One region of the Micromonospora sp. NPDC023888 genome, then DNA from elsewhere that is predicted to be linked to it. Evidence: riboswitches for the same ligand, from Rfam matches in the RefSeq annotation. Region 1 holds a riboswitch; each other region holds the start of a gene.
What was found. A riboswitch is a leader RNA that binds a small molecule or an ion and turns the genes downstream of it on or off. The one in region 1 is predicted to bind cyclic di-AMP.

Region 1 (3,181 bases):
CGACCCCAGCGGGAGGATGTTGGGTGAGGCCACCGCCGGTGACGCGGAGTTGCTGGTCACCGCCGCTCCGACGACCGGCTGGGGCACTGTCTACTCGCGTACCGGGGACTGGTTTCCGTTGTTGTCCGTGGCCCTGTTGGTCGTCGCTGTCGGTGGCCTGTGGCGGCGGCCCGCTACCAGCGGTCCCAGTGGGCGAACGAGTCCGCGTCGGCCCGCGGACCGGGCTTGAAGTCGGTGGCGAAGTCCATCCGGCTGAAGGCTGGCCCGGTGCCGCCCGACGCCGGTGGCGGGGCCATCAGGCCGAGTCGCCACAGCCGGGCGACGGCGGCCCGGGTCTGCGGGTCCTCGACGAAGATGAAGTCCCACCGTTGCCTGTTGCGGCCGCTGGGTGCCTGGAGCGCGATGCGTAGGCAGTCCTCGATCACGTCACGGGGGACCGGGCGTACCAGGTCGAGACGCTGGACGCGGAGTTCGGTCGCGTCCTCGACGACTTCCTGGCCCGTGGCGGCAGCCTGCTCGCCATGCACAGCGCGACGATCGCGTTTCCCCAGCTCGCGACCTGGCGGTCCACGATCGGCGCCGCCTGGGGCCACGGCCGGACCTTCCACCCGCCGATCGGGTCGAGCCTCATCCGACGCACCGACGTCGAGCATCCGATCACTACCGGTCTGGTGGACTTCGAGGTGCACGACGAGCGCTACACCGACCTGGAGCTGCTCGACGGCGTCGACGTCGAGACCCTCTACGTCCACGACGAGGGCGGCGCGACCCACCCGCTGGTCTGGGCGCGCACGGTCGGGAGCAGCCGGATCGTCTACAACGCACTCGGTCACGACGCCCGGTCGTACGAGTCGCCGGGGCACGTGGAGCTGCTGCGGCGCATCGTGCTCTGGCTCCGTCACGGCGTCTGATCCGCAACGGTCCACCGTGGTCACTGCACACTGTCCACCCGTCCGCAACCGCTGCGGGTGACGCCCCGCGTGGCCCGGTGAAGAACTTCACACGGGTTGGGCGATCGTCACCGGCCGTGCCTAACGTCGGTCGGGTTCGCCACTGCGGACACCACGGCCGGCAACGCCAAATCCTGCCCCCGGTCGTCGGAACCCAGTCACCCGGGCAGGAGCGGGGGACCCAACGTTCCTCGGTGCACGTCACCTCGGGGTGAAGCCGCCACCGTGCGGCCGGGCTCCTCGGCCCGAACCCGACAGCTCACCTCGCCGGCGTGGAGGAAGTTCACATGACGTCTGTCTACACGCCCCGTCATCGACGGGTCACCACCCGCCGTCTCGCCGTCGGCACCCTGGCCGTCGGTGCGGTCACCGGTGCGGTCGCCCTCTTCGGCCCGGCCGCCCCCGCGCAGGCTTCGGTCAACTGGGACGCGGTCGCCCAGTGCGAGTCCGGCGGCAACTGGAAGATCAACACCGGCAACGGCTACTACGGCGGCCTGCAGTTCTCCCAGAGCACGTGGGCCGGCTACGGCGGCAAGAAGTACGCCGCCCGCGCCGACCTGGCCAGCCGCGGCGAGCAGATCGCCATCGCCGAGAAGGTGCTCGACGGGCAGGGCATCGGCGCGTGGCCGACCTGCGGCAAGAAGGGCGGCTCCACCACGAAGCCGTCGACGAAGTCCACCGCGAAGCCGTCGACGAAGTCCACGCAGAAGACCACCGCAAAGCCCACCGAGCAGCAGGAGCGGCCGTCGCGGCGGGAACAGCCGGCGACCCGCAACCACGAGCGCACCGCGCCGACCACGGGCGGCCAGACGTACCTGGTCCAGCCGGGCGACACCCTGTCGGAGATCGCTGACGGCCACCGGGTGACCGGCGGTTGGCAGGCGCTGTACGAGCACAACCGGCAGCTGATCGGGGCCGACCCGGGGCTGATCTTCCCGGGTCAGCGGCTCAGCCTCTGACGGATGACGACACGCGAACGCTCGGCCGGGTCACCGGCCGAGCGTTCGTGCGTGTGGTGCGGATCAGCCCGAGCGTTCGTACCCCACGGGACGCCGTCACGCCGCGGAGGCGGCCGCCTTCGACCCTCGCTGCGACGCGACCGGGCCGGCGTTCCAGCCCCAGCGGGGGGCCGGTGCGGTGCTCTCCCGGGGCCAGCCCTCGTCGCTGTGGCCCTCGTCGATGGTCATCTCGACCGACTCGGGGGTGCTGCGGGCCAGTCGGATCGACTGCTCGGCGCCGTTGCGGGCCGCGCACGGCCAGGACTGCCCGGCGCACTGGAGGTTGCGGCAGTGGCCCTCGTCGTCCGGCTCGTGGGCGCTGAGCACGTCGATCGCGAGCTGCCACAGCAGCGGGTCGGTCACGTCGTGCGGGCGTTCGGCGTTGCGGCTCGGTCGGTGGCTGGTGTCGTCGGACATCGTGGGTCCCCCCTTGTCAGGCTGTACCCCACAAGGGTCACCCGTCAGCCGTGGGTTAAACCGCCGACCTGCTGTGATGTGTCTCCGGTCGCAGCGGTCGCCGGGACGCCGCACGCAGATCGGTCAATCCGGCAGCAGCGGCATCTCCACACCCGGGTCCCGGCCGAGCAGCACCGCTCGGGTGAGCGCCGCCGATCCGAACCGGTCACGGACCGCGTCCACCGCGGCATCCAGCTCCGCACCCGGGTCGCGGTGGAACGGCAGCTCCGGCTGCACCGGATTGTCGTCCAGATTGCCCACCGAGACGCCGACCAATGTCACCCCACGGCGATCGATCTCGGTCAGTTCGGCCCGTAGCAGCGCCCGCGCGGCGGCGAGCAGCGGCACCGTGTCGGCGGTCGCCTTGCCCACGGTGTGCGAGCGGGTCGCCCGGGTGTAGTCGCCGAAACGTAGTCGCAGCATCACCGTGCGCCCGGCCCGCCCGGCCGCCCGCATCCGCCGGGAGACCCGATCGACCAGGCCGGCGAGGATGGCGTCCAGCTCCGCCGGGGCATGCGGGGTACGGCTCAGCGCGTGCTGCGCGCCCATCGAACCGCGACGGCGGCCGACCTGCACCGAGCGGGGGTCGTGGTTGTGCGCCAACGCGTGCAGGTGCCGTCCGGCGCCCGACCCGAGCAGCGACACCAACGCGGCCTCGCCCAGCCGGGCCACCTCGCCGACGGTACGGATCCGGTGCTCCCGCAACTTCCCCGACGTGACCGGGCCGACGCCCCACAGCCGCTCGACGGGCAGCGGGTGCAGGAACGCCAACTCGGC
Region 2 (3,181 bases), on a different contig from region 1:
TTCGGCGCGGCGTGTGTCGACACGCCCGTGGTCGATGCGCCCGGGTCGGCGCGACGGTAGCGTGGGGACGTGCTTCCGGTCGCGCTCACCTGTCCGCTGTGGTGGGTGGCGCGCTGGGCGACCCGGGTGCTGACCAGCCTCGCCGTCGTCGCGGCCCTGGCGCTCGGCGCCGGCCCGGCCTCGGCCGCCGTGTCACCGTCGCAGCCGACCTTCGCGCCGACCCCGACCGTCGCCCCGAGCGTGGGTGCCGCGCCGAGTGCGGGTGCCGCCGAGGAGGCTCTCCCGGCCTGGTCGGTCGACGCGCCACCGGCGCTCCCCGGTGACCAGGGCGTCATCGCGACAGGCGCGCTGCCGGTCCGCGCGGCCGGACCCGACCGGCTGCCCCTCGTCGACAGCCCCCGCAGCCGGGCACCCCGAGGTCCACCCGGGCGCTGAGCCACCGGGACAAGCGTCCCGTCGCCGCGCTCCGTCGACCCACCAGCTCCGCACCCCGCCGACCCGTGGCCCGCCGTGGCCGGGTGGCCGGCGGGGCTCCCCATCGCTCTGCTTCCTCCGCGAGGTGCCGACCATGGAGACTGCCGTCTTCTACCAGTTCGTAACCGAGGTACCGCAGGCCGCTGCCATCTGGTCGGCCCTGCTCCTGCTGGCGCTCGGCATGCTCGCCGTGCTTGTCGCCCGGCCCGAACGGGACCGGCCCACCGACGACCCGTCCCCGGCCGCACCGACCGCGCGGGAGGTGGCCGCGGCCGAGATCGTCGACAGGCGCCGGTACGCCGAGGAGGTGGCCGTCGCCGCGGCCGGCGCGGCCCGGACGGCCCGGCGGCGACGCGATGCCTGGCTGGCCAGTCAGGAAGCGGCCGAACGCGCCTGGGCGCGGTACGACGAGGCGGACACCGCGGCGCGCCGCTTCGCGGGGGCCGGGGCGCTGCCCACCCCCGACACTCCTCGCACCCCCGCTGAATACGCCGCCCGGGAGCGCTACCTGCACCGCGCGGCGACGGCGGCGTACTGGCGGGGCGACCTGAGCATGGCGCAGCTCAGCGACGTGTTCGGGCACCGGCACGGCTGGGATCCCCGGCGGCACCCGGTCGAGCAGGAAGCGCTGCTCAGCCGGTCGATCCGGGACGCGAGACGGGCCGACCACCAGGCCGCCGCCACCGCGGAGCGGGCCGCCTGGCGGGCTGCGGAACTGGCCGCCGAGTCGGCGCGTGCCCTTGCCGAGGAGGCGTGGGCGGCAGCGGCCCGGCTGCGGCCGACCCCCGCGCCCGCCCGCCGACTGGTGCGCGGGGCGGCCCGTCCCGCCGTCGTGGCACGCTGGCGCCCGGCCCGGGCGGGTTGAGCCCGATCCGTTATGTGAGCCCGGTCACGGGATTCCGAATTCGGGCGCGCGGCACGTTCGGCGCTATTTTTCCCGGAATTGTGACCGCGATATCGGCGAGCTGTCCGGTTGTCGCCCATAGGCGTCACCGTAACCGCTTGTCCCATCGAGTCACATCATCGGCAAGACGCGCAGAAATTGCCGCGCCGATTCGGGTTTACGCAGGTGAACCTGGCTTGGCAGGGTGTGAACGGGCCAGTAGTGTCGTCCCGTCCGGTGCGGTAACCGATCGCAAGAGGCGACGCCGCGCCGACCCGCTCAATCGTGATGAACGAACCGGGGACCCATCAGTAAGTCCGGGGTGAATCCGCGAGCCACGGCCCGCGGTAGGGCGATCTTCCCGCCCGAATCCGTCAGCTAACCCGGTAGGCGGTGTCGGAAGGAGTTCCATCCTCGTGCAGCACCTCTCCACCCCTCGGCTGTTCCCTCGCCTCCACGGCGCAGCGGTGCCCCCGCTCATCCGTCACGTGACGGTGAGCTGACCCCCCGGGTCATCGCCTAACCGCCCGGCCACGCCGGGCGTTCCCCTGAGCGGTTCACCATCCGCGGACCATCGTCCGCGCGCTGACGGCTGCCCGGATACCGGTCCGGCCCCGGTGTGCCGCTCTCCCCCCGATCCGTGGAGGACCCCGTGAAGCACACCCTTCAGCGCCAGCTCCGCCGCATCACGAGCGAGCGCCCGTACCAGATCGTCGCCGCCTCCGCCGCGGCCCTCGTGATCGCCGCCACCACCGGCACCCTGCTCGCCACCACCGACGACGCGCCGGCCGGCCAGCGCACCGCGACCACTGTCGCCGAGATGCGCAGCGGCGTCGCCGCCTCCCGTGGCGAGGCGCGCGACGCCTCCCCGTCGGCCAGCGCCGCGGCGGCCAGCGCCGCCCCGGCCACCAGCGCCGCCTCGCCCGCCGCCAAGGCCAGCAGCAACCCGGACCTGACCCGCAGGCCGGAGCGGCCGAAGCCGCCCGCGACCAAGGTGCTCGACTACGAGTACGAGGCGCAGAACACCTACTACAACTGCGGTCCGGCGGCCACCCGCAACGCACTGAGCGCCACCGGGATCGACCGCACCCAGGAGGAGCTCGGCGCCGAGCTGGGCACCACCGAGATGGGCACCAACTCGGCCGAGGACACCACCCGGGTGCTCAACGCCGAGGTGAAGGGCTCCCCGTACCGGACCCGGATGTTCGCCGGCGCGCCCAGCCCGGCGCAGATGGACCGCCTCCAGGCCGACGTGGTCAAGGCCATCACCGACGGCCGTGGCGTGGTCGCCAACGTCGTCGGGGACGCCACCGACACCGACGGCGGCTGGCACTCCTACGGCGGCGGGCACTACATCGCCGTCGTGGGTTACAAGGACAACGGCCGCACGGTGCGCATCGCCGACTCGGCGAACCCGGCCGACCCGTCGTACTGGATCACCACCATCGACCTGGCCAACTGGATCGCCAGCCGGGGCTACTCCGCCTGACCCAGGCACGCATACCGCCACGGGCGCCGTCCCTCACGAGGGGTCGGCGCCCGCGGCGTCTCTCCCGCCGATCCCGGGGTACGCCCCCGTCGACGACTCTCGTACCTGACCGTGAACCGTGGGAGACTGCGGCCGTGGTGGATGAATCGGGTGGTCACGCCGGTCGACGGCCGGTCCTGCTGCTGTTGCACGGGATGGGGGCGACCGGCGACGTGTGGTTGCCCTGGGCGCCCCACCTGGAACAACACTGGCCCGGGCGGTGGCTGGCGCCGGACCTGGCCGGTCACGGCTGGGCGCCGCCGCTGCCGTCGTACTCCTTCGCCGGCTTCGCCCAG
Region 3 (3,181 bases), on a different contig from region 1:
TGGAGCCGTTCGAGCCCACCCTGGTCCAACCCTCCAGCATCGACGTGCGGCTGGACCGGCTGTTCCGGGTCTTCAACAACCACCTCTACACCCACATCGACCCGGCGATGCAGCAGGACGACCTGACGTCGGCGGTCGAGGTGCCCGACGGGGAGCCGTTCGTGCTGCACCCCGGGGAGTTCGTGCTCGCCTCGACGCTTGAGGTCATCTCACTTGGCGACCAGCTCGCCGGCCGACTGGAGGGCAAGAGCTCACTCGGGCGGCTCGGGCTGCTCACGCACTCCACCGCCGGCTTCATCGACCCCGGCTTCTCCGGTCACGTCACGCTTGAACTCTCGAACGTGGCGAACCTGCCCATCACCCTCTGGCCGGGCATGAAGATCGGGCAGCTCTGCATCTTCCGGCTCTCCTCGCCGGCCGAGCACCCGTACGGCTCGGCGGTCTACGGCTCGCGCTACCAGGGGCAGCGCGGGCCGACACCGAGCCGCGCGTGGCAGCACTGGCGCACCTGGCCCACCCGCTGAACAGGTGACGACGAGGGCCCGCCGCGACGAATCGCGACGGGCCCTTCGGTCGGCACCCTCGATCAGCCGGGACGGCCGTAGCTGTGGATCGGACCGTCGTCGACCTTCTTCATCTTGATCGGTTGACCGGCCTGCGAGGCGTGCACCACCCAGCCGCCGCCGACGTACATGCCGACGTGGTGGATGTCGCTGTAGTAGAAGACCAGGTCGCCGGGGCGCAGGTCGGCCTTGCTGACGTTCTTGGTGACGCGGCTCTGCGCGGCGGCGTTGTGCGGCAGTGACACCCCGGCCTTCGCCCAGGCGGCGAGCATCAACCCGGAGCAGTCGTACGAGTTCGGGCCCTCGGCGCCCCAGACGTAGGGCTTGCCGATCTGCGCGCAGGCGAACTTGACGGCCGTGCCGGCGGCGCCGCCGGGGTAGCTGCCGGGGCAGGGCGCCGGGCGCAACGGACCGCCGCCGCCGCTGCCGTAGACCTTGAGGCGCAGCTTCTGCAGCTTGTCGATCTCGTCGTTGATCTGCTTCTTCTTCGCCGCCAACTGGGCCTCGGTACGGGTGAGCTGGGTCACCATCTCGTCGAGCGGCGCCTTCTGCCTGGCCAACTCGTCGCGCAGGTCGGCCACCTCGCGGACGTCCTGCTGCTGGTTGTGCGCGAAGCGGTCGAGCATTTCGAGCTGGCCGACCACCTCGCTCGGTGACTGGCTACCCAGCACCGCGTTGACGGTGAGCACGTTCTCGCCCTTGTAGGCGCGCACGGCCAGGGCACTCACCTTGTCCATCGCGACGTCGACCTGACGCTCAAGCGGGGCGATCCGGGCGGCCAGCGCCTGGGCCTGCTTGCGCTTGTTGGCGAGGTCGATCCGGGTGGCGTTGTGCTGTTCGATGACCGGTTCGAGTTTGTTCCAGTCGGCGTCGATCTGGCGTTCGATCTCGGCGACGGACGGGTCGGCGTGGGCCGCCGTGGCGCTGCCGGTCAGGACGACGGCGACGCCGGCCAGTGCGGCGAGCGCGGTGGTGAAGCGGGACCAGCGTGGGCGCGGCGCGATCGACGTGGGGCCGGCTGCTGCCGACCGCTCGGACGACGGCCGCGGGGCATGGAGTGCCACCGGGGTTCCGTACTCCTTCTTCCTGACCGCCTACCGGGTTAGCTGACGGGTTCGGGCGGGAAGTCGGCGCCCTACCGCAGTGGTTGCGGATTCACCCCGGGAGACATGGGTCCCCGGTTCGTTCGGAAACGACTCGGCGGTGTCGGTCCGTTACCGCCCGGGCTGGACGGAGCTGCTATCGGGCCGACGAATGACCAGAGTAGAGACGCTTGTTACCACTCCGCAACCCGTGCGGCCGTGACACTCCGTACCGATCGGAGAGGGTCACCGACCGTACGTGAAGATTTCTTTCCCGACGAGTCGATACATGGAAAGGTATTGACGCGGACTCCCGGCCGGCGCGAAGGTGGCCTCATCTTCACCCGCGAAATCTAGGGGGTTCGATGCACCATCCAACCCTGCTCGCCGGCCGGCGTGCACTGCTCGCCGCCGCCGTGGTCGCCGCCGCGACCGCGGTCCCACCACCCGCCAACGCCGCCGCGCCCACCGCCGACCGTCAGCAGCAGTACGCCGCCGCGGCGGCCGAGTACGGCGTACCGACCGACGTGCTGCTCGGCGTGTCCTACCTGGAGTCCCGCTGGGACAGCAACGCCGGCACACCCAGCACCAGCGGCGGTTACGGCCCCATGCACCTGACCGACGCCCGACACGTGGCCGCGCTGCCCGTGGGCGGCCACCACGACACCGGCACCGAGGACCCGCGCGGCGACGACTCCCGTACCGCGCTGGCACCCGCCCCCCGGCCGGCCGAGGATCCGGCGCCACCCGCCGCCGCGTTGCAGACCGTGGATGCCGCCGCCGCCCTGACCGGCGCGGCCCCCGACGCGCTGCGCACCGACCCCACCGTCAACATCCGGGGCGGGGCGGCGCTGCTGGCCTCGTACCAGCGGGAGTTGGGCGCGCCGGTCGGTGCCGGCACCGACCCCGCCACCTGGTACGGCGCGGTGGCCCGCTACGCCGGCGCGGACAGCGCCGACGCCGCGGCGGCCTTCGCCGACGAGGTCTTCACCACCATCGGCGCCGGCGAGTCGCGGGTGACCGACGACGGCCAGCGGATCACGCTGCCGGCCCGCGCGATCCGTCCGGAGCGCTCCTGGCTGGACCGACTGGGTCTGCGCCGGCTCGCCCGCCCGGACGGGCTGGAATGCCCCCGGACCATCTCCTGCGAGTGGATCCCGGCGCCCTACGCGGCGTTCGGCGACGGGGACTACGGCAACCACGACCTGTCCGACCGGCCCGCCCGGCAGAAGATCGAGTACATCGTCATCCACGACACCGAGGGAAGCTGGGCCACCACCCTGCAACTCGTCCAGGACCCGACCTACGTGAGCTGGCACTACACGCTGCGCTCCGTGGACGGGCACGTCGCCCAGCACGTCAAGACCAAGGATGTCGCCTGGCACGCCGGCAACTGGTACGTCAACGCCAAGGCGGTCGGGCTGGAGCACGAGGGCTTCGCGGCGCAGGGCACCTGGTACACCGAGGCGATGTACCGGACCTCGGCGAAGCTGGTCCGTCATCTCGCGTTGCGGCTGGGCGTCCCGCTGGACCGCC
Region 4 (3,181 bases), on a different contig from region 1:
TGAACCGCGCGGCCCGCTGGCCCGTATCCCGCACCGGATCGTTGGGAGTCTCGACTTGGGTTCCGACCACGCCCGTCCCGCTCCGTCCGCCCCGCCCCGGGTGCGACGGATCCTCGTCATGACGGTGGTGCCCCTCTTCGTCGCCACCGTGCTCGCCGCGGCGCTGCTCTGGCCGCGCGGAGGAGCACCGCGGACCGACGGCGGAGCGGACGTGCCCCGCTACGCCGGCACGGTGACCCGGGTGGTGACCGAGCCATGCCCGCCGGTGCCGTCGAGCCCCGAGGGCACACCCCGGGTCGGCGCCGGGCCGTGCGGCACCGTCGACGTCCGGGTGGACGACGGACCCGCCGCCGGCCAGCAGGTGCAGACACCGGTGCCCGACGGCCCGGGCGCGCCACGGGTCGACGTCGGCGACGAGGTCATCCTGGTCGAGCTGACCGACCCGACCGATCCCGCCCTCAGCAACTGGAACATCGCCGAGCACCAGCGCGGCACCCCGATGGTGTGGCTGGCGGTGATCTTCGCCGCCGCGATCGTCGCGTTCGGCCGCTGGCGAGGTCTGGCCGCGCTCGCCGGGTTGGCGGCCAGCTTCGCCATCCTGCTCACCTTCGTGCTGCCGGGCATCGGCGCCGGCAGATCACCGCTCCTGGTGGCGGTGGTCGGCGCCGCCCTGATCATGTTCGTGGTGCTCTACCTGACCCACGGCGTCACAGCGCAGACCTCGGTCGCGGTGCTCGGCACCCTGGGCAGCCTGGTGCTGACCGGCGTGCTCGCCACCATCGCCACGGCGGCGACCCACCTCACCGGCTTCGGCAGCGAGGACGCGACGACACTGTCGATGTTCCAGGGCGACGTGGACCTGCACGGCCTGCTGCTCGCCGGGATCATCATCGGTTCGCTCGGGGTGCTCGACGACGTGACGGTCACCCAGGCGGCCACCGTCACCGAGCTGGCGAACGCCAATGCCGGGCTGACCCGTATGCAGCTCTACCGTGCGGCGACCCGCGTCGGCCGCGCGCACATCGCCTCCACCGTCAACACCATCGTGCTGGCGTACGCGGGCGCGTCGCTGCCCCTGTTGCTCCTGCTCACCGCCGACTCGCGGCCGATCGGGCAGATCCTCACCAGCGAGTTCCTCGCGCAGGAGATCGTCCGCAGCGCGGTCGCCACGCTCGGGCTGATCGCCGCCGTGCCACTGACCACCGGGCTGGCCGCGATCGTGACCGCGGCCGGGCGCGCCGAAACCACGCCGCCCGTCGACGCCGCCCGGCCGCGCCCCCGGGCGGACCGGGCGGAGGCGCTGGCCGCCCTCAACGCGCCGCGAACGAGGCGACCCGACGAGCCGGACCAGACGCGGGCCCGGCCCCCATCCACCGCCACCGACGGGTGGCCGGAGTCGAACAGGAGCACGGATACGGCATGGTGACACTCCTCAGCGTGACCAGATCGGGTCTTCCCCCTGAGAACCGCGTCACTGGTCACACAACGCTATGGCGAAATGACACTTTTGGTCGGCATCCAGGCGTAGCTCACCCAGTCGACTCTCGGGTAACCTCGCTGCCGGTTACCGATGAAGGCGCGAAGCGGCGCCTGCGGTGCCACCGCCCAATCGCCAACCGGCGAGCCGGGGACCCAGGTGTGTGGGGTGAATCCGCGTCAGCGGTAGGGGCCACTTCCGCCCCGAACCCGTCAGCTAACCCGGTCGGCGGTCGAGGGAAGGGAACATTGTGACGGCACCCCTACGCCGCTGGTTGACACCCGTGGTGGCCGTGATCGCCGCACTGACCGTGCTCGCCGGGCCCCTCCCGGCCCACGCCGCCCCGACGACCCCCACACCGTCCGGGCACGAGGAGGACGACGAGCCCAAGCTGCTCAACGACGTCATCGAGCAGGTGAACCGCGACTACTCCGCCGCCAAGTCCAAACTGGACAAGTCCAAGAAGCGGCAACTGGAGTTGGCGATCGAGGTGGACCGGGCCAAGGCCGACCTGGACGCGCTGGCGCCCCAGGTCGGGCAGATCGCCGCCCAGTCGTACCGCACCGGTCGGATCGGCGCACTCGCGATGCTGCTCGAAAGCGACGCCCCGGACACGTTCGTCCAGCGCGCCGCGATGCTCGACGAGATCAACATGGTGAACGAGAACAAGCTCGCTGAGGTCAACACGGTGAAGGCCCGTGCCGAGCAGGCCAAGCTGGCCCTCGACACCGAGGTCCGGGAGCAGCAGAAGCAGACCGCCGTGATGGCCAAGCGCAAGAGCGAGGCCGACAAGGCGCTCGCCCTGGTTGGCGGCAAGGGCTTCACCGGCGGTCTGGTGGACGCCACCTCGCCGGTCGCCCGGATCGGGCCGGGCCGCACCGCCGACGGTGACTGGAAGGCGCAGTCCTGTAGCGAGGATGACCCCACCACGTCCGGCTGCGTCACGCCGCGCACGCTGCACGCGTACAAGGAGGTCAAGCGGGCCGGCTTCAACCGGTTCGTCGGCTGTCACCGCAACGGCGGGCCGTACGAGCACCCGAAGGGCCGCGCCTGCGACTGGTCGCTACAGAAGAGCGGCTTCTCACCGTGGCACAACGAGGACACCCGGACGTACGGCAACAACGTCGCCGCGTTCCTCATCCGCAACGCCGACCGGCTCGGCATCTACTACGTGATCTGGAACCGGCAGATCTGGTTCCCGGCGACCGGCTGGAAGTCGTACAGCGGGCCGTCGAACCACACCGACCACGTGCACATGTCGATGCTCTGACCCGCAGCATCCTCCGTCGAGGGCCGTTCCGCGTCGCGCGGAGCGGCCCTCGACGCGTCAGGCGGCCGCGACCGGGTCGGCCGAGCCGGTCGGCACGTCGAGCGCCGCGAAGCCGGCCGGCACGGCGGCCACCGGGCGCACCGCTCCGGCGGCCAGCCGGTACGACACACCCACCACCGCGCACCGCCCCTGCGCCACCTCGTCGGCAAGCACCGGCGACTCCCGGAGCAGCGTCTCAACGGTCTGCGCGATGTGGATGTCGACGATGCCGTCGATGTCGTCCACACCCTCGGTCTCGGCCCGGCGCAGACTGGGCAGCACGGCGTCGACCACCGCACCCAGGTGCCCGGGAGGCTGGGTGCCGGTCGCGGAGGACTCCCGCGCCGCCTGCACCGCCCCGCACGAGTCGTGGCCGAGCACCACCACCAGCGGGG

Region 2: it holds a riboswitch for cyclic di-AMP, as region 1 does, so the genes downstream of both, AB0F61_RS03900 (C39 family peptidase) here and AB0F61_RS24400 (transglycosylase family protein) in region 1, are expected to answer to the same signal.
Region 3: it holds a riboswitch for cyclic di-AMP, as region 1 does, so the genes downstream of both, AB0F61_RS15265 (NlpC/P60 family protein) here and AB0F61_RS24400 (transglycosylase family protein) in region 1, are expected to answer to the same signal.
Region 4: it holds a riboswitch for cyclic di-AMP, as region 1 does, so the genes downstream of both, AB0F61_RS24055 (hypothetical protein) here and AB0F61_RS24400 (transglycosylase family protein) in region 1, are expected to answer to the same signal.

Annotation. Positions count from the first base shown of each region.
Region 1 covers NZ_JBEZZW010000030.1:44,593-47,773, forward strand. Annotated here, with positions in the region: gene AB0F61_RS24385 (nitrilase-related carbon-nitrogen hydrolase) at 1-229, shown strand, start outside; gene AB0F61_RS24390 (nitroreductase family protein) at 174-527, opposite strand; gene AB0F61_RS24395 (ThuA domain-containing protein) at 513-911, shown strand; cyclic di-AMP (ydaO/yuaA leader) riboswitch at 1,066-1,237, shown strand; gene AB0F61_RS24400 (transglycosylase family protein) at 1,238-1,909, shown strand; gene AB0F61_RS24405 (hypothetical protein) at 2,006-2,365, opposite strand; gene dinB (DNA polymerase IV) at 2,489-3,181, opposite strand, start outside.
Region 2 covers NZ_JBEZZW010000003.1:189,917-193,097, reverse strand. Annotated here, with positions in the region: gene AB0F61_RS03910 (hypothetical protein) at 70-435, shown strand; gene AB0F61_RS03905 (hypothetical protein) at 569-1,339, shown strand; cyclic di-AMP (ydaO/yuaA leader) riboswitch at 1,624-1,765, shown strand; gene AB0F61_RS03900 (C39 family peptidase) at 1,998-2,846, shown strand; gene AB0F61_RS03895 (alpha/beta fold hydrolase) at 2,981-3,181, shown strand, end outside.
Region 3 covers NZ_JBEZZW010000014.1:76,346-79,526, forward strand. Annotated here, with positions in the region: gene dcd (dCTP deaminase) at 1-524, shown strand, start outside; gene AB0F61_RS15265 (NlpC/P60 family protein) at 587-1,627, opposite strand; cyclic di-AMP (ydaO/yuaA leader) riboswitch at 1,641-1,776, opposite strand; gene AB0F61_RS15270 (N-acetylmuramoyl-L-alanine amidase) at 2,011-3,181, shown strand, end outside.
Region 4 covers NZ_JBEZZW010000029.1:66,918-70,098, reverse strand. Annotated here, with positions in the region: gene AB0F61_RS24060 (YibE/F family protein) at 56-1,426, shown strand; cyclic di-AMP (ydaO/yuaA leader) riboswitch at 1,593-1,723, shown strand; gene AB0F61_RS24055 (hypothetical protein) at 1,728-2,747, shown strand; gene AB0F61_RS24050 (carbonic anhydrase) at 2,805-3,181, opposite strand, start outside.